Regions from separate parts of the Streptomyces sp. NPDC002853 genome, predicted to be linked through region 1. Evidence: riboswitches for the same ligand, from Rfam matches in the RefSeq annotation. Region 1 holds a riboswitch; the other holds the start of a gene.
The links. A riboswitch is a leader RNA that binds a small molecule or an ion and turns the genes downstream of it on or off. The one in region 1 is predicted to bind thiamine pyrophosphate.

Region 1 (14,709 bases):
CGGTGCCGCGTCCGGCGCCATGGCCGCCACGGCCCCCCACACCACCAGCCCGGCGAGCATCACCGTCGAGTCCATCGCGCACTCCAAGACCAAGACCAAGGCCAAGGTCAAGACAGTGAAGCTGCGGGACGGCTCCACCGCGAAGGTCTACAAGCTCGGCAAGCACAAGGCCAAGGCCGTCATCGCGGGCCCCAAGGGCGGCACTCTCGTCGCCAACGGCAAGAACGCCTACGCCAACCACAACGGCCTGCACATCAAGCTCACTCCGAGCGGCTCGCTGACCTCCTGGATGGACAAGGCCAAGCCGAAGCCCAAGCCTCAGCCCGAGAAGCGCCAGCACGTCCGCAACGACACCCTCGCCGACGGCTCCATGGCCCGCGTCTACAAGCTCTCACCCACCCACTGGCAGGCCGTCACCGCCGCCGGGACCCTGGACGCCAACGGCCGTACGGCTTCCGGTGAACACAACGGCATGCACCTGTCCCTGTCACCGAACGGGTCCCTCAAGTCCTGGATGGACAAGGCAGTCGACCCCGTGCCGGACCCGCAGCCGACCCCGGACGACGACGTCCGGCCCGACCCCCAGCCCACCCCGGACGACGACGTGAAGCCCGACCCGCAGCCGGCCCCGGACACCGACCCGGTCAAGCCCGACGTCCCGAAGCCCGCACCGGCCACCGACCCGACCGCCGTCCCGCTCCCGGCGCCCGCCCCGGCCGTCTGACCGACCCCGGACCCCCAACCCCCGGCAGGACGATGCATCACGCGGAGTGAGGGACGTGCTCACACGCGCTGCACGTCCTGCCGGGCTCCTCGCCAGGATTGCGGTGTCCTGCGATGTCCCGACGTGCTCGCCACAGCCGAGGCCCGCCCGCGCACGGTGGACTCAACCGGATGAGCGACCGGATGGGCCGTGACCGCAGGCACCAACCACTCCCTCCTTGCCTGAAAGGTCTCTCCCCCCTCGTGTCCGCCCACGTCCGAGCCCTTCTGATCGTCGTCGCCGCCCTCGCAGCGAGCGCCTTGCCCACCGTCGCCGCGTTCGCCTCTCCACCCCACGTACCGTCCACAGTCCCGCACAGCACACCGCGCGAGGAGATCCAGCCCGCCGCCAACATCGCCGGACAATTCGCCCGCCGTACAGCCGAGCGCTCGACCGGAAAACCGCTCGGCCTCATCCCCGAACAGGCCACACACCCCGTCGCCCTCAAGGCAACAGCAACGTGACCAGCGAGAAGGCCCGAGAGTCCGGGGCGCCGCGTCCTGAATCGCGGGATCAGAGACCCCGGCGTCAAGGGTGAACGTCGTTCCTACCCAGACGCACGGAGCCGTTCCGCGCGGGTCGTAGCCGTTGGCTTCGTCGTGCCCGCCCTACCATCAGCCTCTGTGCCCCCCACCTTCGAAGAGTTGGTCCAGATGCAGCGCGCCGCTGACGCTGCGCACGCACAGGCGGAACAGCTGCGCGACCAGTACGGTCCACCAACCCTCCACCCGTGGTCCGAGCAGCAGTCACGGACGTACGAGACGGCGTGGCGAGCGGGGCGCGTTCTCACGCGAGACGTCCAGAGCGCGGTCGCCGAGTACGCCAAGAACCACGGCGAGCCCAGGCAGGACACGGAAGCCCGGGTGAAAGAGGCGGCCGGGCATCTCGAGTAGCACCGCGTGTGCTTGTCCGACCGAGGTCGATCGAGACTTGGCGGTGGCGGGCGCGGCGGTGTGGACAAGACGCCAGGGCGAACGGACCGCGACCGGCACCGATGATGGTCGCCCGCGCGCGCCGCTCGGCTGGGCGGGAACTCCCAGCCGAGCGCCTGTTGTCTGTGCAGCCGCGGGAGACAGCGGCCGCTGTCGGGACGGCGGCGCACCGCCCGCCTCTGCCTCTGACTCCGCAGGTTAAGCGCCTGTCGCCACACCCCGCACCCCGCACCCCTCACCGCATGCCGGCCCGCTGGCGGTGCTCGTCGACGCCCCGCCTCTCCGGCCGGCGCAGCGCGGCGCAGTGCGCCGCGGTCGTGGTGCAGCGGATGCGGATGCGGCGAAAGGTGTGTGACAGGCCGAAGGGGGCATCCGGGGGAAGCCACGCGTTGTGGGACGGCTTGGACGGGCTGGTCCTCAAGTGGTGGTACGCCGGTAACAGGCGGAGTCTGGATTGTTGAAGCTGCCCCCGTGGGGCTCGGTGGGTGACCGCCCTGATCAGCATGGAGGCCCTGTGACCACCGTCGACGCCCCTCGCCGCCGACCGGTTTTTGGCAGAGTTCTGCGGCTTCCGGGGGTCTACGCCCCGCAGGCCGACAGCTATTTTCTGGCCGAGGCCATGCACCGTGAGAACGTGGCCGGTCTGGACGTCCTCGATCTGTGCTCGGGCAGCGGTGTACTGGCCGCCCATGCCGCCCGGCTGGGGGCCCATGCGACAGCCGTCGACATCTCCCGCCGTGCGGTCCTCACGGCCCGTCTCAACGCCCTGCTCGCCCGGCAGCGGGTCGCCGTCCACCGTGGCGACCTCCTCGATGCCCTGCCAGGGCGCACCTTCGACCTGATAGTCAGCAACCCGCCCTATGTCCCGGCCCCGCCCGCGGTCCTGCCCAACCGTGGCTCCGCCCGCGCCTGGAACGCCGGCCCCGACGGCCGCGTCCTCCTGGACCGGATCTGCGAAGCCGCACCCCGGGCCCTGCGTCCGGGCGGGACGCTCCTGCTGGTGCACTCCGCGGTCAGCGGACCCGAAGCGAGCCTGCGACGCCTGAGGGAGGCCGGGTTGCGGTCCGCAGTCAGCGACCGCGCGTATGTTCCGCTCGGTCCCGTCATGCGGGAGCGGCTCACCTGGTTGCGCGAGCGCGGGCTGCTCGGACCCGGGGAGGACAAGGAAGAACTGGTGATCATCCGTGCCGAGAAGCGCTGACCGAGGGACTGCGCACGCCGGGTCACGGTCACCCGACTCCAGCCACCGGACGCCTGTCCGGCCCGGCATGGGGAACCCGGCTCCGGACACGAGCACCGCCCCCCGCAGGAAGGCACATCGGCCGTGACCGTCACCGACCAGCCCTGCTCCATGGCTCCGGCCCTCCCCGCCCCGCGCGGGGACCTCTCCCACCGCGTATTGCGCGCCCTTGCCGGCGAAAGCGCCGTGTTGCCCGGTCCCGAGGACGTCGCCCGCGCCCAGCCGTACGGCGATGACCTACAGCTCTGCCTCTACCTCCTGTACGAGCTGCACTACCGCGGCTTCGAGGGCGTCGGTGAGCTCTGCGAATGGGACCCCGATCTGCTGCGTGTCCGGGCCGCGGCCGAGCACCGCTTCCTCACCGCACTGCGGGCCGATACGCCGATTGCCGCGAGCGTGGACGAGGCGGTCGGAGAGCTGCTCGTCGAACCTGTCGGCGACGACGGTCACAGCGTCAGCCACCATCTCAAGGCCGGCGGTGAACTCTGGAAACTGCGCGAGTACGCAGCCCTGCGTTCGCTCTACCACCTCAAGGAAGCCGACCCCCATCTGTGGGTCGTGCCGCGGCTGCGCGGGCGCGCCAAAGCCGCCATGGTCGCCATCGAGTTCGATGAGTTCGGCGGCGGGCGCGCGGAGGACATCCACGCTCAGCTCTTCGCCGACTTGATGGCCGACCTCGGCCTGGAGACCACGTACGGGCGCTACCTCGACGCGGCTCCGGCTCAGGCCCTGGCGACGGTGAACCAGATGTCCCTCTTCGGCCTGCACCGCAGACTGCGCGGGGCCCTCGTCGGGCACTTCGCGACCGTCGAGATCACCTCACCCCCCGGCTCCCGCCGACTCGCCCAGGCGCTGCACAAGGCAGGCGCCGGGCCCACTGCCCTGCGATTCTACGAAGAGCATGTGGAAGCGGACGCCGTCCATGAGCAAGTCGTACGACGCGACGTGATCGGCGGCCTCCTGGAGGACGAGCCCGCGCTCGCCCCCGACATCGCGTTCGGCATCCGGTCAACCGGCTTCCTGGAGGGCCGGCTGGGTGAGCACCTTCTCGCCGCCTGGCGCGAGGGGCGTACGGCCCTGCGTGAACCGATCGGCGACACCGTCCCCTGAACACCTGAACATCGCCCCCCTCAGCTGCACCTCACGCACCCCCCACGGTTGGAGAACGCATGCCGGGCCAGAAACCTGCCAAGAAGCTGACGAAGAAGACCGCCTCGTCTGCGACGGCCGCGGGCAAACCCGCGGGAAAGAAGACGGCCAAGAAGACCCCACCGGTGGCGGAGAAGCCGACCGCCGCCAAGCAGACGGCCAAGAAGCTGGCCACCAAAGAGCCAACCGCCAAGAAATCGGCAGCCAAGAAGTCGGCAGCGGCGGCGAAGCCCAAGCAGGGGCGCAAACGCACTCCCCTGAAGGCCGTGGCCAAGAAAGCCGTCGACGCCCTGACCCCGGGCACCGGCCCCGCCGACGGCGTCCCGGGCAAACCCGGCGCCGAGAGTCCGCCGGTCGCCGAGCCCACCACCCCGCGCCCCCCGCTGCCGCCCAAGCCCGACCAGAGCGGCCCGGCCACCGTCAGTCCGACCGGTCAGGCAACCGCCGCGGACCCCGAGTACATGGCACAGGGCGAGACCTACCTGACCACCGCACAGGGCGCCCGGCTGTACGAAACGGACCACTCCCTCAAGGCGGGCCCGCGCGGCCCGGTCCTCCTCCAGGACCACCACCTGCGCGAGAAGATCACCCACTTCGACCACGAACGCATCCCCGAGCGCGTCGTCCACGCCCGCGGCGCCGCCGCGCACGGCGTCTTCGAGGGCTACGGGACCGCCTCCGCGGTCACCAAGGCGGCCTTCCTGGGCAAGGGCGTCGAGACCCCGGTGTTCGTCCGCTTCTCCACCGTCCTCGGCTCCCGTGGATCCGCCGACACCGTCCGGGACACCCGCGGTTTCGCCACGAAGTTCTACACCGCTGAAGGCACCTTCGACCTGGTCGGCAACAACATCCCGGTCTTCTTCATCCAGGACGCGATCAAGTTCCCCGACATCATCCACGCGGGCAAGCCGCACCCCGACCGGGAGATCCCGCAGGCACAGAGCGCGCACGACACGTTCTGGGACTTCGTCACCCTGCACACCGAAGCCACCCACCACACTCTGTGGAACATGTCGGACCGCGGCATCCCGCGCTCGTACCGCATGATGGAGGGCTTCGGCGTCCACACCTTCCGCCTGGTCAACACCGACGGTGCGACGTCGCTGGTGAAGTTCCACTGGAAACCGAAGCTGGGTGTGCACTCCCTGGTCTGGGAGGAAGCGCAGATCACCAATGGCGTGGACCCGGACTTCCACCGCCGCGACCTGGCCGACGCGATCGAGGCCGGCGCCTACCCGCAGTGGGAGCTGGGCGTCCAGGTGTTCCCCGACACCGCCGACCAGACGTTTGAGGGCATCGATCTGCTCGACTCGACGAAGATCGTGCCCGAGGAACTGGCCCCGGTGCAGCCGGTCGGGTTGCTCACCCTCAACGCCAACCCCAGCAACTTCTTCGCCGAGACCGAGCAGGTCGCCTTCCACGTCGGCCACCTGGTACCCGGCATCGACGTCACCGACGACCCCCTGCTGGCCGGTCGCCTGTTCTCCTACCTCGACACCCAGATCACCCGGCTCGGCGGCCCCAACTTCGCCCAGCTGCCGATCAACCGCCCGCACGCCCCCGTCAACGACATGCTGCGCGACGGCATGCACCAGACGGCCGTGCACCGCGGAGCGGCCCCGTACAAGCCCAACTCCCTCGACGGTGGCTGTCCGTTCATGGCCGGGGAAGACATGGGGGCCTACGTCGAGCGGCCGGTGACGGTCCCGAAGGGCCGAAAGGTCCGCGAGGCTCCCGCCTCCTTCGACGACCACTTCAGCCAGCCCCGCTTGTTCTGGCTGAGCATGAGCGACATCGAGCGCGAACACATCATCGCCGCCTACACGTTCGAACTGGGCAAGTGCTACGAGCAGGCCATCAAGGAGCGGGCGCTGCAGGTGCTCGCCAACATCGACCCCCTGCTGAGCGAGCAGGTCGCGGCCGGACTCGGCCTGCCCGTGCCGGCACCCACGGTGAAGCTGGCGAACCCCACCCCGAGCCCCGCCCTCTCCCAGGTCGGCCACACGTGGCCGCTGGACGGCCGGATCATCGGCATTGTCGCCGACGCCGACTGTGACCTCGACGGGGTGCGGGAAGTGCGTCAGGACATCCTCGACGCCGGGATGGTGCCCCTCGTCATCGCCCCGTCCGGCGGCAAGCTGGACACCTCCGGCGACCCGCTCACCGTGCAGCGCACCTACGCCACCGCCCGCTCGGTCGAGTACGACGCACTGCTGCTGGCGGGCCCGCTCGGCTCGGGCGCGGACGCGTTCGCGGCCAGGGACGCAAAGGCAGGAAAGGGCCGCAAGCACGCCGCCCGAAAGAAGACCGCCGTCACCGACCCGCGGGTCCTGTTGCTGCTGGCGGAAGCCTTCCGCCACGGCAAGGCCATCGGCGGCTGGGCCGGCGCGGAGACCGCCCTGGCCGCGACGGGCATCGCGGCGGACGCACCGGGCGTCATCAGCGGCGCCACCGGCGCCCGCGTCCTCGGTGAACTGACCGCTCTGATGGGCGCGCACCGAGCCTGGGAGCGGTTCCCGACGAAGGTCTGACCCCCTTTCGAGCGCGGGGAGGCGCCGGGCACCCAGTGTCACCACCCGGCCCTCCCCCGGGCGTATCCGTCTCTGCTCCCCCAGTCCTGGCCCTCGTACCGACGGAACTGGAATCGGGTGTGGTCGGTGCGCACGAACAGCGCACTCACTGCCCAGCAGGCCGCCCGCACCGTTTCCTACGGGTCATGACGGATACATGGGTCGTCACCGACCCGACCAGATCAACCACCGCCCCATCCGACGGAGGATGTCGTGAACCGCGATGCACACCCGGAAGACACCCGTGTCCACCGGATCGGGGAAGCCCTCCGGCGCGTCGGCCGCGCGTACGCGCCGAGTGAGGACCGCCAACTGCGAGGGCATGCCGGTGCCGTAGTCGCGTTCGCCGCGTACACAGCCGCCTGGGGTGCGGTGGTCGCCCGGCGGAAGACCGACCTGCCGGACCGCCACGAACCCTTGGACATCCTGCTGACGGCGACCGCCGTGTTCCGGCTGAGCCGACTGCTCAGCAAGGGAACCGTCACAAGCCCGCTCCGGGCGCTGTTCACACGCTACGAGTCGGCGACCGGCCCCGCCGAGGTGAGCGAATCCCCCCGCGGAGGGATTCGTAGGTCGACCGTGGGCGAACTGGTCACCTGCCCGTTCTGCCTCAGCGTCTGGGTGACCACCACCCTGACCGGGGCCCACCTGCTGTGGCCGGGTGCCACCCGAACCGTGACGGGCGGACTCACCACCCTGGCGATCTCCGACACCCTGCAGCTGGGGTACGACTGCCTGTTGCAGAAGAACGCCGAGTGACCCTCCAGGTGCGCCTCCTCGCCGCGCCGGCGGGGCCAGGCGCGTACTGAGGGACCGAGGGTGGTGGTGCTCCACGACACCGTTCCAAGAGAGCCGTGTCGCGTCGTCGTCGGCCCCAAGTGCGAACTCCCGTTCCCGAGGGAGGTACATTGCGTGGTGACCACCGCGGGAGCTCGGGAGTAGCCGGGCTGAGAGGGCGGACGGGACTTGCTCCCCTTTCCGCCGACCGCATGAACCTGGACCGGGTAATGCCGGCGTAGGAAGAGTGCTGACGATGGATACTGCCTCCATATCTGCCCAAAACGGCCCTGCCGTTCCCCGTGATGCCGTGGCGGACGTGATCGCGTCTCTGCGGTCCTCCGCACCCCTCGTGCACTGCCTGACCAACGTCGTGGTGTCGCAGTTCACCGCGAACGTGCTGCTCGCCGCGGGGGCCGCCCCGGCGATGGTGCACAGCGCGGAAGAGGCCGGAGCACTGGCCCGAGTGGCCGGCAGCGTCCTGGTCAACCTGGGGACGGTGACGTCCGTGACGGCGGAGGCGATGCGCGTCGCGGTCAAAGAAGCGGCCGGGTCCGGACGCCCGTGGGTGCTCGACCCGGTGGCGGTCGGTCCGCTGCCTTGGCGCACCGGCCTCGCCCACGAACTCCTGGATAGCGCACCCCCAGCGGTCATTCGCGGCAATGCCTCCGAGATCCTGGCCCTGGACAGCGGCGGCTCCGGCGGGCGCGGCGTGGACAGCACGGACGCCCCCGAGGCGGCGCTGGCCGCAGCCCTCGCGCTGAGCCGGCGCTACGGCTGCGCGGTCGCCGTGAGCGGCCCGGAGGACGTCCTCACGGACGGGACGCGCGTGGTGCGAGTAGCCAATGGGCACCCGCTGCTCCAACGGGTGACGGGAACCGGCTGCTCACTCGGCGCCCTGGTGGCCGCTTGCACCGCCGTCACCGGCGACGCGCTGCTGGCCGCCACTGCCGCGTCGGGCCTGCTCACCGTGGCCGCGGAGAACGCCGCCACTCGCTCGACGGGGCCCGGCACGTTCGCGGTCGCACTGATCGACGCGCTGTACGAGCTCAGCCCGGACCGGCTCGCCGAGGCTCTCAACCTGCGCTGAGATCAAGCGTGTTGTGGGGGTCCGCGCCGATCGGTCGGCCTGGACACCACCTGCTGAACAGCCCCCGCCCGACCTGAGGTGCGACCTCAGCACCCTCGCAGACACAGACCTACCCCTGCGGATATCTCAAGTTCCTGCGCGTCAGGACCCTCTCTGTCCCCGCACCTCCCGCTGCGTTTCCCGCGGTTTTCCCCGGCCGGGCGACCCCCAAGGAGCAACCCATGCGACCACCACTTGACCTATCGCTGTATCTCGTCACCGATACCCGACTCTGCGGCGACCGCGGTGTCGCCGCCACCGTGGCAGCCGCCGTCAAGGGCGGTGTCACCGCTGTCCAGTTGCGCGATCCGGACGCGGACGCCCGTACGCTGTTCGCGCTCGGCCAGGCGATCCAGGCCGAACTCGCCGGCACCGGTGTCCCCTTGATCGTCAATGATCGCCTCGATGTGGCGGTCCGGCTGGACGCGGACGGCGTCCACCTGGGGCAGCGGGATGTCTCCCCCGTGACCGCCCGGCGCCGCCTCGGTCCCCATGCCTACATCGGCCTGTCCGTCAGCCGTCCCGAGCAACTGGCACATATACCGGATGCCGTCGACCACCTCGGTGTCGGTCCGGTCTTCCCGCAGTCCACCAAGCCGGACGCGGACGCCCCGCTCGGTCTGGGCGGCCTGGCCCGGATCGTCCGGGCCAGCCCGCTGCCGTGCGTGGCCATCGGCGGGATCGGCCTGTCCGAGGCCGCCGCGGTCAGGGGAAGTGGTGCGGCCGGGATCGCTGTCGTCAGCGCGGTCTGCGGGCAGCCCGACCCCGAGGCCGCAGCGCGTTCACTCGTCCGCATCCTGCGCCAGGAGGTCCCCGCGTGATCAGCCCGCCCATCGCCCTCACCATCGCCGCCAGCGACCCCTCCGGAGGCGCCGGGATCCAAGCCGACTTGAAGGCGTTCTCCGCCAACGGCGCCTACGGAACAGCCGTTCTGACCGCCCTGACCGCGCAGAACACCCAAGGTGTCACCGGCATCCATGCCGTCCCTCCGGCGTTCGTCACCGAGCAGCTCGACACCCTGTTCGCCGACGTCCGGGTGGACGCCGTCAAGATCGGAATGCTGGCCGACGCCGCCATCGCCGCAGCCGTCGCGGACGCCTTGGAGCGGCACCGCCCCCGATACGTCGTCCTCGACCCCGTCATGGTCTCGACCAGCGGCCACCGCCTCCTGGAGGCCGATGCGGTGGCAGTGCTGCGCGAGCGCCTCCTGCCGCTCGCCGACCTCATCACCCCCAACCTCCCCGAGGCCTGCGACCTCCTCGGCATCGCCGCCGCACAGAACCGGACCGACGCCGTCGAGCAGGCCCGCGCACTCCTCCAGGCCGGCGCCCGGCGCGTCCTGCTCAAGGGCGGCCACCACACACACGACGCAGCATCCGTCGACATCCTCGTAGACGCCACTGACACCTCTGACGCGACAGGCGTCCTGGGCGCGGGCGTCACCGAGCTGTCCGCGCCTCGCGTGAACACGCGCAACACCCATGGCACCGGCTGCACCCTCTCCGCAGCCATCGCCGCCCTCCGCCCGCAGCGCAACGACTGGAACACCGCTGTCCGCGCCGCGAAGGACTACCTGACCGGGGCCCTGCGCGCGGCCGACACCCTGCGGGTGGGCCACGGCCACGGCCCCGTCCACCACTTCCACCAGTACTGGAGCTGAGCACCCATGACCACGACGTTCTGCGACGAGCTGTGGACCGCCACGGCCGAGATACGTTCGGCCATCGACAAGCTGCCGTTCGTCACCGGTCTCGGCGACGGCACCCTGGACCGGGAGAAGTTCGTCTACTACCTGGCCCAGGACGCCCTCTACCTGCGCGACTACGCTCGTGCGCTGGCCAGCGCCGCCGCGAAGGCGGACCGGCCACAAGACATCGCGTTCTTCGCGAAGTCCGCCCACGACGCCGTCGCCGTCGAAAGCACCCTGCACGAGACCAACGTCGTCGACGTAGATGCCTGGACCCCCTCCCCCACCTGCACCGGATACACCTCCTACCTGCTCTCCGTGGCCCACACCCAGGGCTACCCGGAGCTGGCCGCCGCGGTCCTGCCCTGCTTCTGGATCTACGCCGAGGTGGGCCGCAAGCTCCTCGAACAGGCCGGCGACCTGACTGCCCATCCCTACGGCGACTGGATCGGCACCTACGCCGACGAGGAGTTCGAAGCCGCCACCGAACACGCCCGACAGATCGTCAACCGGCTCGCGGACCAGGCCGACCCGGCCACCCGCGCACGCATGCGTACGGTCTTCACCACTGCCTCCACCTGGGAGTGGATGTTCTGGGACGCCGCCTGGCGCGTGGAGTCCTGGCCCTTTGGCGCCGCTCCCGCCCAGGTTTCGGAGCTCGCGAAGTGACGACCACCACCGAACCCACGACCCCACCACCGGCCCCGGCCGCGGCCCCGGCGAACGAGGCGCCGCTCACCCTCGACCAGCCCACCCCCAAGATCCTGACCGCCCTGGACCAAGGCACCTTCTGGGCCAATCTGGGGGTCAGCCTGCTCGGCTTCAGCGGCATGCTGGTCGTCCTCGACCCGCTGGGCACCGGCAGTCCGACCTTGTCGTTCGCCGCCGCCGTCACCGCGTCCGTCGTCGGCACCCTGATCGGCACCCTCGCCCTCGGCCTGGCTGCCATCACCGGAGCCCGCACCGGAGCGCCCTCGATGGTGCTGCTGCGCGGCCTGTTCGGCGCGAAGGCGTCCTACCTGCCCACCGTCCTCAACGTGCTGCAAATGGTCGGCTGGGCCGTCTTCGAACTGGTGGTCATCTCCACCGGCTTGAAGATCCTGGCCCGCCAGGCCTTCGGCGAACCGGGACCCGGCTGGCTGTACGTGCTCGTCGCGGGCGCGGTGACGACGGCGCTCACGCTGCGCCCGCTCGGCGCGCTGCGGCTCATCCGCCGCTACGTCACCATCGCCGTCGTCCTGGCCATCTGCTACCTCGGCTGGGACCTGGTAGACCGCGGCATCCCGATGGAGGGCGGCTCCTGGAAGGACTTCTGGTTCGCCGCCGACAGCGTGATCGCCGTGTCGATCTCCTGGCTGCCGTTGGTCGCCGACTACTCGCGCCACTCCCGCAGCGAAAAGGCTGCGTTCGGTGGCCTGGTCGTCGGCCAGACCCTCGCGGGCGTCGCGGGCTCGGTCCTCGGAGTGGCCGCCCTCGCGGTGATCGCGTTCGACAGCACCGACCCGTACAAGGTCTTCGACCCTTTCACCGCCACCAGCGTCGGCGTGATCTGCTTCGGTGTCCTGGTGCTGCGCGAGGTCGACCAGTCCTTCGCCAATGTCTACTCCACCGCCGTGTCCGCCCAGAACCTGCTCCCCCGGGCGGACCGCCGCGTCCTGTGCCTGATCAGCGGCACCCTGGCCACCGTCCTGGCCCTCCTGGTGAACATGGACAGCTACGCCAGCTTCCTCTACCTGATCGGCGCGGTCTTCATCCCGATGTTCGCCGTCCTCGTCGTGGACTTCTTCGTGCTCGGCGGCCACCGCGCCTGGGACGTCTCCGAACAGGCCCCCACCCGCTGGGTCATGCTGCTGCCCTGGACACTCGGCTTCGCCGCCTACCAGCTGATCGCACCCACGAACATCGCCGGCTGGTCCGACTTCTGGGCCTGGCTGCAGGACGCCGTGGGCCTCACCGTCCAGCCGTGGATGAGCGCCTCCCTGCTCTCCTTCGCCGTAGCCGCCCTGGCCACCCTCGCAGTGGGCCGCGGGCGTCGGCACGCTGCGACGCCGCCCGAGTCGCCCGAGTCGCCTCGGGGGTAGCGCCAAGCACCCCACGGGTTGCCACCGGCGCGGGCGCCTTCTTCACGCGTGTCGACCCGCTGGTCTTTCCGTTGGCTGTTCAGCGGGCCCGGTGCCAACCGGGCCCGCACCAAAGGCCCTTGCCGTTCGTTCGTCAGGCGCGGCGTCGTAGCCGCTCAGCGATGCCATGAGTCAGCTTCATCTGATCGTCCTCGAGGTTCCACTTCCCCTTCTGGTACGCCTGATTGCTCACCCAGAACACCATGATCCCGTCGCGTCGGAACTTCGCGAGCGTCGCCAACGACCAGTCGTTGCCCCCGTCATGCCAGGCGACCCGGCCGTCATCGGAGTCGACGACGACCCAGCCGTAGCCATAGGCCCCGTCCAGCTCCGGCACCCGCACCTGTGGGGCGAACAGCTTGCGCTTCGCGGTCGCGGACAGGACGCTGTCGCCGGTGAGGGCGCGATGCCAACGGAACATGTCCCGGGCCGTGGAGAGCATCCCGCCGTTGCCGCGCAGATTCCAGGACGGGCCGTCGGCCGCCCACGGATGATCCATCGGCCGTCCCTGCGCGCGCCCATGCCGGTCATACTCGACGGCGACCTCCTCGCGCTTCCAGGCGGGCAGCACATAGCCGGTGCGGGTCATCCCGGCGGGCCGGAACAGGTTCTCGGCCAGGAAGCGTTCGTAGCTCACGCCCGAGACCTTCTCGACGATCGCGGCGAGCACGCTGTAGCCGACATTCGAATAGCGGAACTCCTTGCCAGGAGCCGACCGCAGCCGGGCCTTCAACACCCCGGCCAACAGCTCCGATCGCGACAGCGGGTCGTAGTCGTCGCCGAGCGATTCGGGCAGGCCCGCCGTGTGCGTAAGGAGCTGATGCAGGGTGATGGCCCGCTTGTCCTTGGGCACGGAACCCAGATGCGCACCGATCCGGTCGCTCACCCGGAGCTTGCCGCTCATCTCCAGCTTCAGGATCGCGGCGGCGGTGAACTGCTTCGTGATCGACATGACGTCGTACACGGTGTCGCAGGTCGCGGGGGTCTTCGCCGAATGGTCGGCGAGTCCGCGGCCCGCGCAGTGCTTGAGTTTGCCCCCTTGGGCGGCGGCCACCGTAATGCCCGCCCCTGGCGGGAGTTCGCGGTCGAGGTAGTGGTCGATGTCCGGATCCGCCGAGTCCCGGCTCGCCGGGGCCTCTCCCGCCTTTCCGCCACCGGGCCCGGACCGTGTTGTGCCCACGGTGCGCACATCCGAGCACCCGACGAGGGCGAGCACGAGTGACAGCGCGAGGGAACCGAGGCGGTCCACGTATGCCTCCAAGACAACGACGACAGATGTGAGACCTAGCTGATCGCCGCTGCCGGGCTCGTTCAACGGATGAGCTGTTCGAGCTTGTGCGAGTCTGCTCAGACACAGGTCAGCGACGTACACCGGAACCGGAGGGACCCGCATGACGCCACCGCCCGTGCCGCCCCACACCGCCGAAACACCCGCGTTCATGGCGGAGTTGCGCCGCCTCAAGGCCTGGTCGGGCCTCAGCTACCGGGAACTGGAACGTGCGGCTGCCACGGCGGGTGAGGTGCTGCCGTACTCGACTGCCGCGACCATGCTGCGCCGGGACAGCCTGCCCCGTGAGGCCGTCCTCGTCGCCTTCGTCGTCGCATGCGGTCTCGACGCCGACGCCACCCGGCGATGGGTGGCCGCTCGCCGGGAACTGGCGATGGGCGCACAGCCCTCTGTCACGCCTGTCGTGTCCGCCCCGCCCGTCTTGCCCGTCTTGCCCGTCTTGCCTGTTACACCTGCCGTGCCTGTTACACCTGCCGCAGAACCGCCCGTGCAGCGACGCCGGCCGCGCTTGCGGCTTGCGGCTGTCGGCGTGGCGACGGCCGTCGCGGTCCTCGTCGGCGCGGGCGCGGCGGTCGGCAGCACGGACGTACAGGAGGAGAAGGCGGAGATGAGTATCCAGCAGCCCTGAGCGATCCACTTCCGATGCGCGCATCAACCGCGAAGGGCTGGAGTTTGCCGGCGGCCCGAACAGCGAGACGTACGTACACGGCCGGCGAGGCCTGGCAGTATTCGCCCCTGCTCAGTTGGGGGGGACGTCACATGATTACGACTGCCCTGCTTGCCGCCAGCCCGCCAACCCGCCAGCTGAAACCCCCACTCAAGGCGAGTCGTTGCGGTCCCGGGCCCAGACGTGCTCCGCAGAGCAGGCTCTGGCCCCGTGCCCTCCACGGTGGCCTGTTCGCAGCTATCGGCCGGGCGGCAGCGGTGCTTGTCTCGTTCTCACCACCCTGGAGGGCGATCGAAGGGGGCTGTCATGGCCGACGAACAGCTGCAGCCTGAGCAGGTCCGCAACGGGACGCCAGGGGGCGATTCCGGTGAGCAGGACGGCGGGACG
Region 2 (14,709 bases), on a different contig from region 1:
GGGCGTCTCGATGATCAGCGGCACGTTCTCGGTCGCGGCGTGGGTCATCAGCTCGCGGAAGGGCTCCTCGCCGATGTGGCCGGTGCCGATGTTCTCGTGACGGTCCTTGTGGGCGCCGACCACGTCCTTGGAGTCATTGGCGTGTACGAGCTTCAGGCGGCCCTCGCCGACGGTGTCGACCAGAAGGTCCAGGGTTTCCTTCATGCCGCCGGGGCCGGCCAGGTCGTGGCCCGCCGCGAAGATGTGGCAGGTGTCCAGGCAGATGCCCAGCTTCGGGTGGGCGTCCAGCGCGTCGAAGTACGGGCCGAAGTCCCAGGTGCGTGAGCAGAGCGAGAAGCCCTGGCCCGCGGTCGACTCCAGGAGGAGGAACGGGTCGTCGTCGTGCGTCAGCTCGTCAAGGAGCGGCAGCATCCGCTCGCGCACCTGCCGCAGGGCGACGGCGCGATCCCGGCCGCCGGTCGCGGAACCGGTGTGCACGACGACCCCGAGCGCGCCGATCGCGCGGGCCCTGCGCAGCGAGTGGCGCAGGGAATCCACGGACTTCTCCACGGTCGCCTCGGTGTGCGAGCCGAAGTTGATGAGGTAGGGCGCGTGGACGTACGCGGGAATCCCTTCGGCGGCACAGACCGCGCGGAACTCCTCGTCCTGCTTCGGGTTGCCGGGCGGCGTGGCCCAGCCCCGCGGATTGGCCACGAACACCTGGACGGCCTCGGCGCCCAGGTCACGGGCGTACGAGAGACCGACGGAGGCGAGGCCGCCGGCCACCGGGACGTGGCCGCCGACGGGATTGCGGGACGGGGTGCCGCGGGACGGGATGCTGGGGGACTTGTCGCTGCTCACGCGCTCAAGAGTGGCACGCGCGCGTGAGTCTCCCGTCAGCGGATCGGCGGATCGGCGGATCGGCGGATCAGCGGATCAGCGGGTCAGCGGGTCAGCGGATCAAGGGACCAGGGCATCAAGGAGTCAGCGGATCTTGATGGTGATCGTGGAACCCTTGGGGGCCTTGTCGCCGCCGTCCACGGACTGGTCCTCCACCTTGTCCCCGAAGATGCCGAGCAGCCCGCGGTCCTCGTCGACGTCGAAGTCCACGGCTTCCAGCTCCTGCTTGGCCTCGTCCACGCTCATGCCCTCGACATCCGGGACCTCGATCATCTCGGGTCCCTTGGACAGCGTCAGCTTGACCGTGTCGCCCTCGGCGAGCGGCTTCTGGTCCTCCCTGGGGGACTGGTCGAGGACCGTGCCCTTGTCCTCGTCGGAGTGGACCCGCTTCGTGATCTCGACCTTCAGGCCCAGGTCCTCCAGCTCGGAGGTCGCGTCGGCCTGGGAGTCGCCCGTCACGTCGGGGACATCGACCTCGGGTCCCTTGCTGACGATGATCGCGACGGCCGAGCCCGCCTTGCGCTTGGTGCCCGCCTTCGGGTCCGTGCCGATCACGGAGCCCCTGCGGACCTCATCGCTGAAGGCCTTGTTCGTCATCCCGGGAGCGAACCCGGCGTCCTTGAGCTCGTCCTTCGCCTTGGCCAAGGAAGTGCCCTCGAGGCTCGGGACCTTCACGATCTCGGGGCCCATCGAGATGGTCAGCGTCACCCGGTCGTTGTCACGGATGCGCTCGCCCGCCTCGGGATCGGTGGCCATGACCGTGCCGCGCTTGTCGGTGTCGCTGTAGGCGCGCTTGACGTCGTTGACCTCGAGTCCCTCTTCGGCGAGGCGCTTCTTGGCCGCCGACTCGGTCTTCGCCAGGAGCGGCGGGACCTTCGTGAACTGGCCGGAGTTGATGTACCAGACGCCCGCGCCGAGGCCGAGGGCGAGCAGGACGGCGGCGACCACGGTCAGCGTGCGGCGGCGCGGATCGAGGCGCCTGCGGGCGGGCGCGGCCGGTGGAGCGGGCGGCGGCGACGCCAGGATGCTCGTGCGGTTGAGCTGGTCCTGGCGGTCCTGCCGGTCCTGCCCGCTCTGCCGGTCCTGGTCGCCGTCCGTGGGGAGCGGCAGCTGCACGGGCCGGCCCGCGCGCGGAATCACGCTCGTACGGTCGTCGGAGTTGTCGTGCTCCGCCGCGTGGGCCTGCGGCGGCACCGCGTCCAGCTGCTCGACGGAGAGCGCGGCGCGCGCCGTCCTGGCCTGCCCGAGGAGCGCCACCGCGTCGTACGGGCGGACGTCGGGCGTGCGGGCGGTGGCGGAGGCCACGAGCTCGTCGAGCTCGACGGCGAGACCCGGGACGGCCGCCGAAGGGGGCGGTACGTCCTCGTGGAGGTGTTGGTAGAGCACCTGGGCGGGCGACTCACCGGAGTGCGGCTTGGCGCCGGTCAGCATCTCGTAGAGCACGACGCCGCACGCGTACACATCCACCCGGGTGTCCGCGGTGCCGTGCTCTATCTGCTCGGGGGCGAGGTAGGAGACGGTGCCGAGGACCGTGCCGGTCGTGTTCGTGACGGTGTCCACCGCGCGCACGAGCCCGAAGTCGGCGACCTTGACCCGGCCGTCATCCCCTATGAGGACGTTCTCCGGCTTCATGTCGCGGTGCACGAAGCCCGCGCGATGGGCGGCGCCGAGCGCGGCGAGGACCGGCTCCAGGATGTCCAGGGCGGCGCGCGGCTGCAGGGCGCCGCGGTCGCGGAGCACGTCACGCAGGGTGCAGCCGGCGATGTACTCCATCGCGAGATAGACGTACGCGCCGTCGGCGCCCTGGTCGTACACCCCCACCACGTTCGGGTGCGAGAGCCGGGCGATCGACTTCGCCTCGCGGATGAAGCGCTCGACGAACGAGACGTCGGCGGCCAGCGTCGGGTGCATGACCTTGAGCGCGAGCACGCGGTCCAGGCGGGTGTCCACGGCCCGGTAGACCGTGGCCATCCCGCCGACCGCGATCCGCCCGTCCACGCGATAGCGGCCGTCGAGCACTTGCCCGACGAGCGGGTCCTGAAGGGTCGTGTCCACGCAGGGAGTCTACGAGCCACCGCTGACACCGCTGCCCGCCCGGGCGCGCTCGGGCCTCGACTGCAGCCGAGCTGTGACAGGCACGCGACGCTCAGAACGCGGGCCGCTCCGGATCGAGCCGGGCCATGCCCTCCGCGGGCGAGGACGCCTCGGCGAAGTGCCGCCGCGGGATGCGCCCGGCCCGGTACGCCAGCCGCCCCGCCTCGACCCCGTGCCGCATGCCCTCGGCCATCAGGACCGGCTCCTGCGCCCGCGTCACGGCCGAGGCGAGCATCACACCCGCGCAGCCGAGTTCCATGGCGAGCGCCGCGTCGGACGCCGTCCCCGCGCCCGCGTCCAGGATCACCGGCACGCCCGCGCGCTCGACGATCAGCTGGAAGTTGTGCGGGTTGCGGATGCCGAGGCCGGAGCCGATGGGGGAGCCGAGCGGCATGATCGCCGCACAGCCCACGTCCTCCAGTTTCCGGGCGAGCACCGGGTCGTCGTTCGTGTACGGGAGGACGGTGAAGCCGTCGTCGACGAGGGTCTCGGCGGCGTCGATGAGCTCGATCGGGTCGGGCAGCAGGGTGCGCTCGTCCGCGATGACCTCCAGCTTGACGAGGTCGGTGCCGAGGGCCTCCCGCGCGAGGCGGGCGGTCAGGACGGCTTCGCCCGCGGTGAAACAGCCCGCCGTGTTGGGCAGGACGCGGATGCCGAGCCGGTCCAGGACGGAGAGCACCGAGCCCTGCACCCCGGGGTCCAGGCGGCGCATCGCGACCGTCGTCAGCTCCGTGCCGGAGGCGACGAGGGAACGTTCGAGCACGTCCAGGCTCGGCGCACCGCCCGTACCCATGATCAGGCGGGAGGAAAGGGTGAGCCCGCCGATGACGAAGGGGTCGTCTGCCATGTCGGTTCAGCCTCCTTGGACGGCGGTGAGGACCTCGACGCGGTCCCCGTCGGTGAGTTCGGTGGTGGACCACCGCGCGCGCGGGACGACGGTTTCGTTGAGCGCGGCGGCGACCCCGGACGGGGCCGCGGTCAGGGTGGCGACGAGGGCTTCGAGCGTGGTGCCCGCGGCCACGTCGCGTGCTTCTCCGTTCACGGAGACGGCGGTGACGGCTGTGTCGGACGGGAGAGTCATGCGGGCTGCTCCAGGAAGCGCTGCGTGCGGGGGTCGCGGACGAAACGCTGGGGGGTGAATCCCCTTGCCTCGTCGGGCAGTTCACCGGTGGTCAGGCAGTGCGCGAGCACGTCGCCGGTGACGGGCGTCAGGAGGACGCCGTTGCGGTAGTGCCCGGTGGCCAGCTGAAGGCCGGGGAGCGCGGTCGGGCCGAGCAGCGGCGCGTTGTCGGGGGAGCCGGGGCGCAGGCCCGCGCGGGTCTCGGTCAGCGGCAGTTCCGTGATGCCGGGTACGAGCTCGTGGGCGTCCCGAAGCAGCTCGTACACGCCGCCGGCCGTGACCGTCGTGTCCCAGCCGAGTTCCTCGCTGGTCGCGCCGACGACGAGCTCGCCGTTCTCGCGCGGCACCAGGTAGACGTGGCTGCCCCGCACCACGGCGCGCACGGTGCGGCTCAGGAACGGCGCGAGACGCTGCGGCACCGTAAGGCGCAGCACCTGGCCCTTCACGGGGCGCACGGGCGGCAGGACGCCCTCCGGGACCCCGGCGAGGCGCCCGCTGAGGCTGCCCGCGGCGAGCACGGTCTGGTCGGCCTCCAGGGCCGTGCCGTCGGCGAGGACGACTCCGGTGGCCCGGTCGCCCGTCACCGAGAGGCGCTCCGCCCACGCGTGGTGGAAGACCACGCCGGTCCGCTCGCAGGCCACCAGGAGCGCCGCGGCGAGCCTGCGCGGGTCGACCTGGTGGTCGCCGTCGACCCGCAGCCCGCCCCGGACGCCCGGCGCGAGCATCGGTTCGAGGCGGCGGCACTCACGGCCGCTCAGCCACTCCGACGTCAGCCCTGACTGCTGCTGAAGGGTGTGCAGCTCCCGCAGGTGGGCGCGGTCGTCGGAGTCGAGCGCGACGGCGAGCGTGCCGCACGCGCGGTAGCCGAGATCGCGGCCGCTCGCCTCGGCCAGCTCGGCCGCGAACTCGGGATAGCGCCGCGCGGAGGCCAGATTCAGGCCGAGCAGCGTCTGCTCCCCGTAGTGCAGCTCGGTGACGGCGGCCAGCATGCCCGCGGCGACCTGCGCCGCGCCGCCGCCGGGCTCGGGGTCCACTACCGCGGCGGACAGGCCGCGCTGCGCCGCCCGCCAGGCCGTGACCAGGCCGATGATGCCGCCCCCGACGACAAGGACGTCGCTCGTGTCCGTCGTACGGGGTGGTGTTCGTGGATGCATGGGTGTCCAGCCCCTCCCTTCGCCGGCATGACCCGGATCAGGTTCGTACGGTCGGAGGCCGTCCAGCCTCCCTCTCAGCCCGGTGCGTCCGGGCTCCCGCGAGTGCTTTGCACGGCAACCCTAGCCCGTGGTGCCCCGGGCAGGTAGAGCAGCTCTGCGGTCACCAGCAGTGACGGTGTGTCAGAGATCTCGCCGTCGCGCCCTGAGGCGCGCCTCACCCGCCGTCCTACAGTGATCGGGTGAGTGAGCAGCGGAGGCAGGAAGAGCGCCGGGTCGTCGTCGTGGGCGCGGGGATGGCCGGGGTGCAGACCGCCGTGGCCCTGCGCGAGCAGGGGTTCGCCGGTGCGGTCACCCTGATCGGTGCGGAGCCCCACCAGCCGTACGACAGACCGCCGTTGTCCAAGGCCGTGCTGCTCGGCAAGGCGGAGGGCTCCGCCTTCGACGTCGACTTCGAGGCGCTCGGCATCGAGCTGAGCCTGGGCCACGAGGTCACGGGGGTCCGCCCGGCGGACCACGAACTGGACACCGCGTCGGGACCCGTTCCCTACGACGCGCTGGTCATCGCCACCGGCGCCGAACCGATGTTGCTCCCCGGGGTCTCCGGAGTGCCCGGCGTCCACCTGCTGCGCACGCTCGACGACGCCGAGCGGCTGCGGCCCGTGCTCGCCGAGCAGCACCGCATCGTGGTCGTCGGCGCGGGCTGGATCGGCGCCGAGTTCGCGACCGCCGCACGCGAGGCGGGCTGCCAGGTCACCGTCGTCGAGGCCGCGGAGCGACCGCTGGCCGGGGCGCTGCCCGCGGAGGTCGCCGCCCCGATGACGGCCTGGTACGCCGACTCCGGGACCGAACTGCGCACCCACGCGCGCGTGGACCGCGTCGAGCCCGGCAGCGTCCACCTGACCGACGGCACCCGGCTGCCCGCGGACGCGGTCGTCGTCGGCATCGGCGCACGCCCCGCCACGGGCTGGCTCGCGGACTCCGGCATCACCCTGGGCGCACACCGGGAGGTCCTCGCCGACGACCACCTGCGGACGTCGGAACCCGATGTGTACGCGGTCGGCGACTGCTCCTCGTTCCCTTCGGGAAGGTACGGCGAGCGTCTTCTCGTCCACCACTGGGACAACGCACTCCAGGGCCCGCGCACGGTGGCCGCGAACATCATCGGCGAGACCCCTTCGGCGTACGACCCCGTCCCGTACTTCTGGTCGGAGCAGTTCGGCCGCTTCGTCCAGTACGCGGGCCATCACACGGCCGCCGACGAGCTGGTGTGGCGCGGCGATCCGGCGGGGGCGGCCTGGAGCGTGTGCTGGCTGCGGCAGGGGGCTCTGGTGGCCCTCCTCGCGGTGGGCCGCCCCAGGGATCTGGCGCAGGGCCGCAAGCTGATCGAGGCGGGCGCCCGCCTCTCCGCCGAGCTGGCCTCGGACCCCGCGATTCCGCTGAAGAAGGCACTGCTGCCGTAGCGCTGCCGCCGTGACCGGGGGCCTCTGCCCGGCCGCTGTCGGTGCCCGGAGATACGCTTGACCCCGTGACCGAGATTGACGCAAAGACTGATGCTCTCGTCCCCGAGTGGCTCCACCTTCCCGACATCGCAGAAATGCTCGACGTCGAGGTGACGCGTGTGCGCCAGCTGGTCAAGGAGGGCCAGCTGATCGCCGTGCGCCGTGGTGAGAACCGCGCGCTTCAGGTGCCGGCCGCCTTCATCGACGGCGACAAGGTCGTCAAGGGCCTGACCGGCACCCTGACGCTCCTGAAGGACGACGGCTTCTCCGACGAAGAGATGCTGGAGTGGCTCTTCACTCCCGACCCGACCCTGCCCGGGACTCCCGCGCAGGCCCTGAGCGAGAATCGCGGCACGGAGGTGAAGCGCCGCGCCCAGGCGCTCGCCGTCTGACCGAAACGGAAAACCGTTGCGTACGGGCCGCGGATCCCCCGGGACACGCGGCCCGTAGGCCACCGACGACCGGGGGGACCTTTCCATGGCCACCAAGCCTGCCCGCGAGCAGCTCGCCGACGCCCGCCTCTACCTGTGTGTGGACGCCCGCAAGCGCCAGGGAGACCTCCCGGAGTTCCTCGACGCCGTCCTCGCCGGCGGCGTCGACATCGTGCAGCTGCGCGACAAGGGCATGGAGGCGGCCGAGGAACTCGACCACCTCCAGGTCTTCGCCGACGCGGCCCGCAGGCACGGCAAGCTCCTCGCGGTGAACGACCGCGCGGACGTCGCGCACGCCATCGGCGCCGACGTGCTGCACCTGGGCCAGGGCGACCTGCCCGTCCCCGCGGCCCGCGCCGTGCTCGGCCAGGACGTCCTCATCGGCCGCTCCACGCACGCCGACACGGAGGCCGCCGCCGCCGCGACGCAGGACGGCGTGGACTACTTCTGCACGGGGCCCTGCTGGCCGACCCCCACCAAGCCCGGCCGGCACGCCCCCGGACTCGACCTCGTCCGGTACACCGCCTCGCTGGGCACCGGGCGCCCGTGGTTCGCCATCGGCGGCATCGACGCGGGCAACCTCGACGAGGTGCTCGAAGCGGGCGCCCGCCGGGTCGTCGTCGTACGGGCGATCACGGAGGCGGACGATCCGGGCGCCGCGGCTGCCGACTTCGCGAAGCGGCTGCGTACGGCCTGATCGGCGATCTTCGGCCAACCTCCGGCGACGCTGTCCGCAGGGTGGACGGGGATTGGCCGGTAGCGGTGCCCCGTGGCTAACCTGCCCGTATGGCCCTAGGCACTGCTTCCACCAGAACTGATCGCGCACGCACCGTGCGCGACATGCTCGCGACCGGCAAGACGACGTACTCGTTCGAGTTCTCGGCGCCGAAGACCCCGAAGGGCGAGCGGAACCTGTGGAACGCCCTGCGCCGGGTCGAGGCGGTGGCCCCCAGCTTCGTCTCCGTGACTTACGGAGCGGGCGGGTCCACGCGTGCGGGCACGGTCAAGGAGACGCAGCAGATCGTCGCCGACTCGACGCTCACGCCGGTCGCCCACCTCACCGCGGTCGACCACTCCGTGGCCGAGCTGCGCAACATCATCGGGCAGTACGCGGACGCGGGCATCAGGAACATGCTCGCGGTCCGCGGCGACCCGCCCGGCGACCCCCTCGCGGACTGGGTCAAGCACCCCGAGGGCCTGACGTACGCCGCCGAACTGGTCCAACTGATCAAGGAGTCCGGTGACTTCTGCGTGGGCGTCGCGGCCTTCCCCGCGATGCATCCGCGCTCGGAGGAATGGGACACCGACGTCCGGCACTTCGTCGACAAGTGCCGCGCCGGCGCCGACTACGCGATCACACAGATGTTCTTCTACCCGGAGGAGTATCTGCGCCTTCGCGACCGGGTCGAGGCCGCGGGCTGTTCGACGCCGATCATCCCGGAGATCATGCCGGTGACGAACGTGCGCATGCTGGAGCGGCTGCCCCAGCTCAGCAACGCTTCCTTCCCCCCGGCGCTCAAAGAGCGCATCCTCACAGCCAAAGACGATCCGGCGGCTGTACGCTCCATTGGCATCGAGTTCGCGACGGAGTTCTGCGCGCGGCTCCTTGACGAGGGTGTGCCGGGGCTGCACTTCATCACGCTGAACAACTCCACGGCGACGCTGGAAATCTACGAGAATCTGGGTCTGCATCACCCGCAGACCTGACCGGTCGTACCCCTGGGGGCGGCGGCCGCGGGGAGAGGGGCGTACATGGGCTGGACGGTCCTCTACATCGCGTTCGGATGCGTCGCGCTGTGGCTGCTCGGCGAAGTGCTGCTGCAGTACAAGGCGCGGCTGCGCTGGCGGCTGCTCGCCTTCGGCGGCTTCCTCGGCGTGGTCATCGGCGTGCTGCTGCCGTCGGTGATCGTCATCGGTGCGGGCGCGATCGCCTTCGCCACGGGCCAGACGTACGTGACGCTGTCCTTCCGGCGCGGCTTCTCCACCGGTTGGGCGCTCGGCGGCCAGCCCGGTCTGAGCAAGCGCCGCAAGACGACGCCGCGGGGCGCGGAGGCCCACCAGGACCCGACGCTCCAGGTCTCCGACCTGGAGTACGAGGCGGCGGGCCCGGCAGGACCGCCGCCCGAGACCCCTCCCGGCGGCGGGGTCTACGCACCGGAGCCGATGCCCGACGACACCGGGCAGTACGGCGTCTACAGCGACGACGCGTACGCACAGCAGCAGGCCCAGCAGGCCGCCCACCAGGACACCGCCTACGGCTACGACACGTACGCCACCGCGGGCTACGACCCCCAGCAGCCCTACGCGTACGGCGAGACGGGGCAGCAGCAGTACGCCGCGTACTCCGACCCGTACATCGGGACGCAGTCGTACGGCGGCGAGCAGAGCTACGACGCGTACGGCGACCAGCAGCAGTACGCGCCCTATCCCGCCGCCGATCCCTACGACAGCGGGGCCGGCACGTACAACGAGACGCCGCCCGGCGGGGTCTGGGTGCCCCAGCAGCGCAGCGTCGAGGACCCCTACGGGCAGTACGGCGGCGAACTCCCGCCGGAGCAGCCGTACCCCTACCAGGGCGAGCAGGCCCAGGGGAACGGATACGACGCGGGCTACAACGAGCAGTACCGCTACTGAGTCCGCGGGGCCGGGGCCTTGCTCACTGCGAGCCCCGGAACTCCGGTCCCTCGACGATCAGTCCGGCGACCAGCGTGCCGGACATGCCCGCGTGCGGAAGACCGCCGCCGGGATGGGCCCAGCCGCCGGCCGTGAAAAGTCCGGGCAGGCGCGTGCTGTTGGCCGGGTGGAGCAGCCGGCCCTCACCCGCCGCGAGGGACGGGGGCGGGACCGCGCCGCCGTCGGCGCCGGTGGCCTCCGCGATGTCGGCGGGGGTGCGCACCTCGTGCCACAGCAGGCGGTCCCGGAGTCCGGGCAGCACGGCCTCGGCACGGTCGAGCAACCCCTCCACGTCCGCTTCGGTGACCTCCGTGTGCGCGGGCACGGTGGCCGACAGGGTGACCGCTTCGTGCCCGGCGTCGGGCGTGAGCGCCGGGTCGGCCGGGCGCAGCACCGTGAGGGTGGGGGCGGCGGGCAGCCCCGGGCGGTCCCCGAAGAGCCGGTCGAGCTCGTCGCCGCGGTCGGGGGTGTGCAGCACCGTGCGGTGGGGCGTGCCGTCCGGGCGCGCGCCGGTCAGCGCGAGGAAGATCAGCAGGCGGCTGGGAAGACCGGAGCGGGCCTGGATCTCACCCTCCGCGCGTATGTTCACACCGGAACCGCCGGGCATGCCGGATACACCGGACAGCAAGCCGTCCAGTGCGCCGGGCGCGACACCGGCGACCACGAAGTCCGCCTCGTGCGCCGTCCCGTCGGCGAGCTCGACGCCCGCCGCGCGGCCGTCCTTCTCGATGATCCGGGTGACGGGGGAGTCGAACGCGAACTCGACGCGCCGGGCGAGACACCGCTCGTACACGGCCCGGGCGAGCGCGCGCATCCCGCCGCGCACGGACCATGCGCCGAAGGTGTGCTCCAGGTACGGCAGGACGGCCGCGCTCGCCGGGGTCGCACGCGGGTCGAGGCCGCACGCGAGGGCGTACTGCTCGAGGAGCGCCAGGAGGCGTGCGTCGCCGCCCAGTTCGAGCTCGCCGACTTCGGTGAGGGTCGTCGCGCGCCGCTCGCGCCGCAGGAGGCGCTTGTGCGGCACCGAGGGGTAGGGCTCACGCTCGGCGAGAACCTGCCAGTTCGGCCAGAGGGGCTCTTCCAGGAGGGGGCGCCGGGTGCGGTCCCATGCCTCACGGGCGCGGTTCATGTACGCCGCCCAGCGGGCGCCCGCGCCGCTGCCGAGGGCCGCGTCGAGGGCGTCACCGACGCCCGCGCGCGAGGCGTTCGGCAGATCGGCCGTCGTGCCGTCCGCGAAGACGTGCCGCACGGCGGGCTCCACCTGGGACAGCTCGACGCACTTCTCCAGCGGTTCCTTGCCCGTCTTGACGAACAGGTCGCGGTAGACGGCGGGGAGCTGCAGGAGGCCCGGGCCCGTGTCGAAGGCGAAGCCGTCCCGCTCGAAGCTGCCGAGCGCGCCGCCGTACGTCCCCGACCGCTCGTGGACCACCACCCGGTGGCCCGCGACGGCCAGCCGGGCGGCCGCCGTCATCGCGCCCATCCCGGCGCCGATCACCACAATCCGTGCCATGCCAGGGACTTTATCGGCCACCACTGACAGTCACGCCGGGAGCCCTCAGTCCGGCGGCCGGCCTCCGTGCGCCGCCAGCCGTTTCTCCTCGCGCCGCTGCGCCCTGCGCCGCAGGAACCGCCTGATCCGCGAGATCAGGAAGTACAGCAGGATCAGGCCGAGCACCAGCAGGACGGCCGCGATGATCGCCGCCGCCTCCGGATGGAACATCGCGAAGGTGACGATCCCGGCCACCCCGAGATCCTCCGCCGTGCTCACGATGACGTTGCTGAACGGCTCCGGCGAGGTGTTGATCGCCATCCGCGTACCGGCCTTCACGCAATGGCTCGCCAGCGCCGTCGAACCGCCCACCGCGCCCGCGGCCAGGTCCGGGAGCGAACCGCTCTGCCCGGCGAGCAGCGCGCCCACCACGGCGCCGGACACCGGCCGGATCACGGTGTGCGCCGTGTCCCACACCGAGTCGAGGTAGGGGATCTTGTCGGCGACGGCCTCGCAGGCGAAGAGCACCCCGGCGACGATCAGCACATCAGGACGTTGCAGCGACTCCGGGACCTCGTCGGTGATCCCGGTCGCGCCGAAGACACCGAGCAGCAGGACCACGGCGTACGCGTTGATCCCGCTTGCCCAGCCGCTGGTGAAGACCAGGGGGAGTACGGACACGGACGCGATCGTAACCAGTCGGGAACGACCCGGCCTGGGGATGAGTGCCCAGGTCTGAGTATCCGTACCTAGTGATGGAGATGAGTATCAGCGCGGATGGGTCCCGACCTGCGCAGACGGAAGAGTGAGGGACACGGAGAAGGGCGCAGCGTCCGTACCGCCGACACGGGGCGGCGGAACGGCGCGGCGCCCTTGGCCGCTCCTCCCACCCCACCGAAGGTGGGAGTGAGACGCGGGGAGACGGACGGCGGCTCGGGAATGACCACCCGAGGGGCCGAACGGGGGACTGCGGGGGAACACGAGAGCGCCGGCCCGGTGCCGCCTGGAGATCAGGCGGCGCCGGACCGGCGCCTTGTCGTGCGTGCCGTATGTGCCGTGACGGCGGCTCAGCGGCCGCCGCTCACCCGGCCCTGCAGCAGGCGCGAGAGCGCCGAGTGCACGTCGTCGAGGGAGCGCTCCGGCTGGAAGGCCTGCCAGTCCAGGGCCGCCACCAGGACCATCCCGACGAGCGCGGCGGCCGTCAGGGGGATGTCGATCTCCTCGCTGAGCTCGCCGTTGTCGACGCCCGCGCGCAGCACGTCCTCCACGACGGCGACCGCCTGCTGCCTGACCACCATCAGGGTGGACTGCCAGGCACGGTTGGTGCGCCACAGCTCGGCGACGTACAGCTGGGTGAAGGCGGGATAGCGGTCGATGAAGACCAGGCCCGCCCGGATCATCGCGTCCAGCGCGTCGAGCTGGCTGCCGCCGCGCTCCGCCGCCTTTTCGGACGCTTCCTTCAGGGAGGCGGTGAGCAGGCCGACGCCGTGCCGCAGCAGCTCTTCGAAGAGGACCGACTTGCTCGCGAAGTTGTAGTAGACGGTGCCCTTCGCGACCCCGGCCCGCTCGGCGATCTCGTCGACCGTCGTGGCCGAGAAGCCCTGCTCCGCGATGAGGGTGACGGCCGCCTCGTAGAGCTTCTGCCGGGTGGCCTCACGCCGGGTGCTGGTTGCGCTGCTGTCCATGGGCCCGATTCTCACAGGTCTCGGCGCCCGGGCAGGCGCACTTGCGGGTCTCACAGGCTCAGCTCCGGGTGCAGGCGGTCCAGGGTCCACACCTGCTTCTGGCGTGCGGAGAGCGCGGTCAGCGCGAGGGCGCCCGCCGTGAAGGCCGTGAGGACCACGCACGCCTGCCAGACGGGGCCGAGCCCGCCGCCCGTGATGAGCCTCCGCAGGGCGTCGACCACGTAACTCATCGGCAGGAAGGGGTGGATCGCGCCGAAGAAGGACGGGCTCGTCTGGACGGGGTACGTGCCGCCGGCCGAGGTCAGCTGGAGCATCAGGACGGCGAGGACGAGGATGCGCCCGGCCGCCCCGAAGCGTGCGTTCAGCCACTGCACGATCGCCGCGAAGCAGCAGGTCACCAGGCAGAGGAAGCCCACCGTCCCGGCCGCTCGCGTCATCTGCAGGCCGAGGCCCCAGTGCAGGACCGACATCAGGGCCGCCACCTGGAGCACGCCGAGGGCGGCGACCGGCAGCCAGCCCGCGAACGCGATCCGCCAGGAGGAGGCGCCCGCCGCGAGCGCGCGCCGGTTGAGCGGCTGGATCAGCATGTACGCCACCATCGCGCCGACCCACAGGGACAGCGGGATGAAGTACGGGGCGAAGCCCGTGCCGTAGTTGGGCGCCTTGTGCATCGACTGGGAGGCGAGCTGCACCGGGTCGGCCATGACGTCGGTGCGCTGGTCGCGGTCCTTCTTGTCGTAGTCGGGGATCTTCTTGACGCCGTCGTGCAGCCCGCCGGACAGCTTCTCGGAGCCGTCGGCCAGCTTGAACATGCCGCCCTTGAGGTCGGTCGCACCCGTCTTGAGCCTGCCGATGCCGGTGTCGAGGTCGTCGGCGCCGGTCTTGGCGGTGCCGAGGCCCGTGTGCAGCTTCTTGGCGCCCTTGGCGACCTTGCCCGCGCCGGTGTTGAGTTCGTTGATCTGGGTGACGGCCTTGTCCAGGTCCTCGTCGAGGTGCGGTGCGCGGTCGGCGAGCGCCTGGGACTTCTTCTGCAGCGCGGCGAGGTTCTTGTCGATCTTCTTGACGTCGCTGCTCTGGTCCTTGACCACGGTGTTCATGTCGTCCGCGATGGTCGACACGTTCTCCGCTGCCGTCTTGGCCTTCTTGAGCTCAGGGCAGGCGGGGTCGGGGACCGGGAGGTTCTCGCAGCGATCCGTGTAGAGGCCGCCGATGGTCTCGGACCCCTTCTTGGCGCCGTCGGCCGCCACGGGGGCGAGCTTGACCCAGGTGTCCAGGTTGCCGCGCAGGGCCTTGGAGGAGTCGGCGACGAGCTGGGCCGTGTCCCCGATGGTCTTGCCGTTGTCCTTGAGGAACGGCCGCACCTTGTCGGCGGTGCCGTTCACCTTGTCGGCCAGCTTCTGGGTGCCGTCCGAGACCTTCTTCGACCCGGCCTCCAGGTCGCCGGCGCCCTTGTCGAGCTTCTTGATGCCCCCCGCCAGGTCCCCGCTGCCCTTCTTGGCGTCCTTGAGGCCGGTTGCGAGCTTCTTGGAGCCCTTCTTGGCCTCGCCGATGCCGCTGTCGAGCTTGTCGGCGCCCTTGGCGGCCTTCTCGGTCGCCCCGTGGATGTCGGAGAACGAGATGAAGATCTTGTCGAGGAAGGAGCGCGAGGCCTTCGTGGAGGCCGCCGTGCGCACCTCGGAGAAGAC

Region 2: another riboswitch for thiamine pyrophosphate. It lies ahead of thiO (glycine oxidase ThiO); the one in region 1 lies ahead of thiM (hydroxyethylthiazole kinase).

The regions. Positions count from the first base shown of each region.
Region 1 is NZ_JBSFUS010000014.1:63,600-78,308, forward strand. It holds gene ACWD02_RS34010 (hypothetical protein) at 1-724, shown strand, start outside; gene ACWD02_RS34015 (hypothetical protein) at 967-1,227, shown strand; gene ACWD02_RS34020 (hypothetical protein) at 1,387-1,656, shown strand; gene ACWD02_RS34025 (HemK2/MTQ2 family protein methyltransferase) at 2,210-2,896, shown strand; gene ACWD02_RS34030 (iron-containing redox enzyme family protein) at 3,047-4,045, shown strand; gene ACWD02_RS34035 (catalase) at 4,105-6,615, shown strand; gene ACWD02_RS34040 (DUF1360 domain-containing protein) at 6,868-7,413, shown strand; TPP riboswitch at 7,569-7,694, shown strand; gene thiM (hydroxyethylthiazole kinase) at 7,751-8,521, shown strand; gene thiE (thiamine phosphate synthase) at 8,743-9,381, shown strand; gene thiD (bifunctional hydroxymethylpyrimidine kinase/phosphomethylpyrimidine kinase) at 9,378-10,220, shown strand; gene tenA (thiaminase II) at 10,227-10,916, shown strand; gene ACWD02_RS34065 (purine-cytosine permease family protein) at 10,913-12,328, shown strand; gene ACWD02_RS34070 (serine hydrolase domain-containing protein) at 12,462-13,616, opposite strand; gene ACWD02_RS34075 (helix-turn-helix domain-containing protein) at 13,759-14,283, shown strand; partial or broken gene ACWD02_RS34080 (M12 family metallopeptidase) at 14,629-14,709, shown strand, end outside.
Region 2 is NZ_JBSFUS010000001.1:3,644-18,352, reverse strand. It holds gene ACWD02_RS00090 (deoxyribonuclease IV) at 1-840, opposite strand, end outside; gene pknB (Stk1 family PASTA domain-containing Ser/Thr kinase) at 964-2,934, opposite strand; gene ACWD02_RS00080 (thiazole synthase) at 3,026-3,820, opposite strand; gene thiS (sulfur carrier protein ThiS) at 3,827-4,054, opposite strand; gene thiO (glycine oxidase ThiO) at 4,051-5,247, opposite strand; TPP riboswitch at 5,245-5,357, opposite strand; gene ACWD02_RS00065 (NAD(P)/FAD-dependent oxidoreductase) at 5,541-6,707, shown strand; gene ACWD02_RS00060 (Rv2175c family DNA-binding protein) at 6,773-7,138, shown strand; gene thiE (thiamine phosphate synthase) at 7,224-7,874, shown strand; gene metF (methylenetetrahydrofolate reductase [NAD(P)H]) at 7,964-8,884, shown strand; gene ACWD02_RS00045 (hypothetical protein) at 8,930-9,811, shown strand; gene ACWD02_RS00040 (phytoene desaturase family protein) at 9,834-11,360, opposite strand; gene ACWD02_RS00035 (DUF4126 domain-containing protein) at 11,406-12,020, opposite strand; gene ACWD02_RS00030 (TetR/AcrR family transcriptional regulator) at 12,407-13,024, opposite strand; gene ACWD02_RS00025 (YhgE/Pip family protein) at 13,075-14,709, opposite strand, start outside.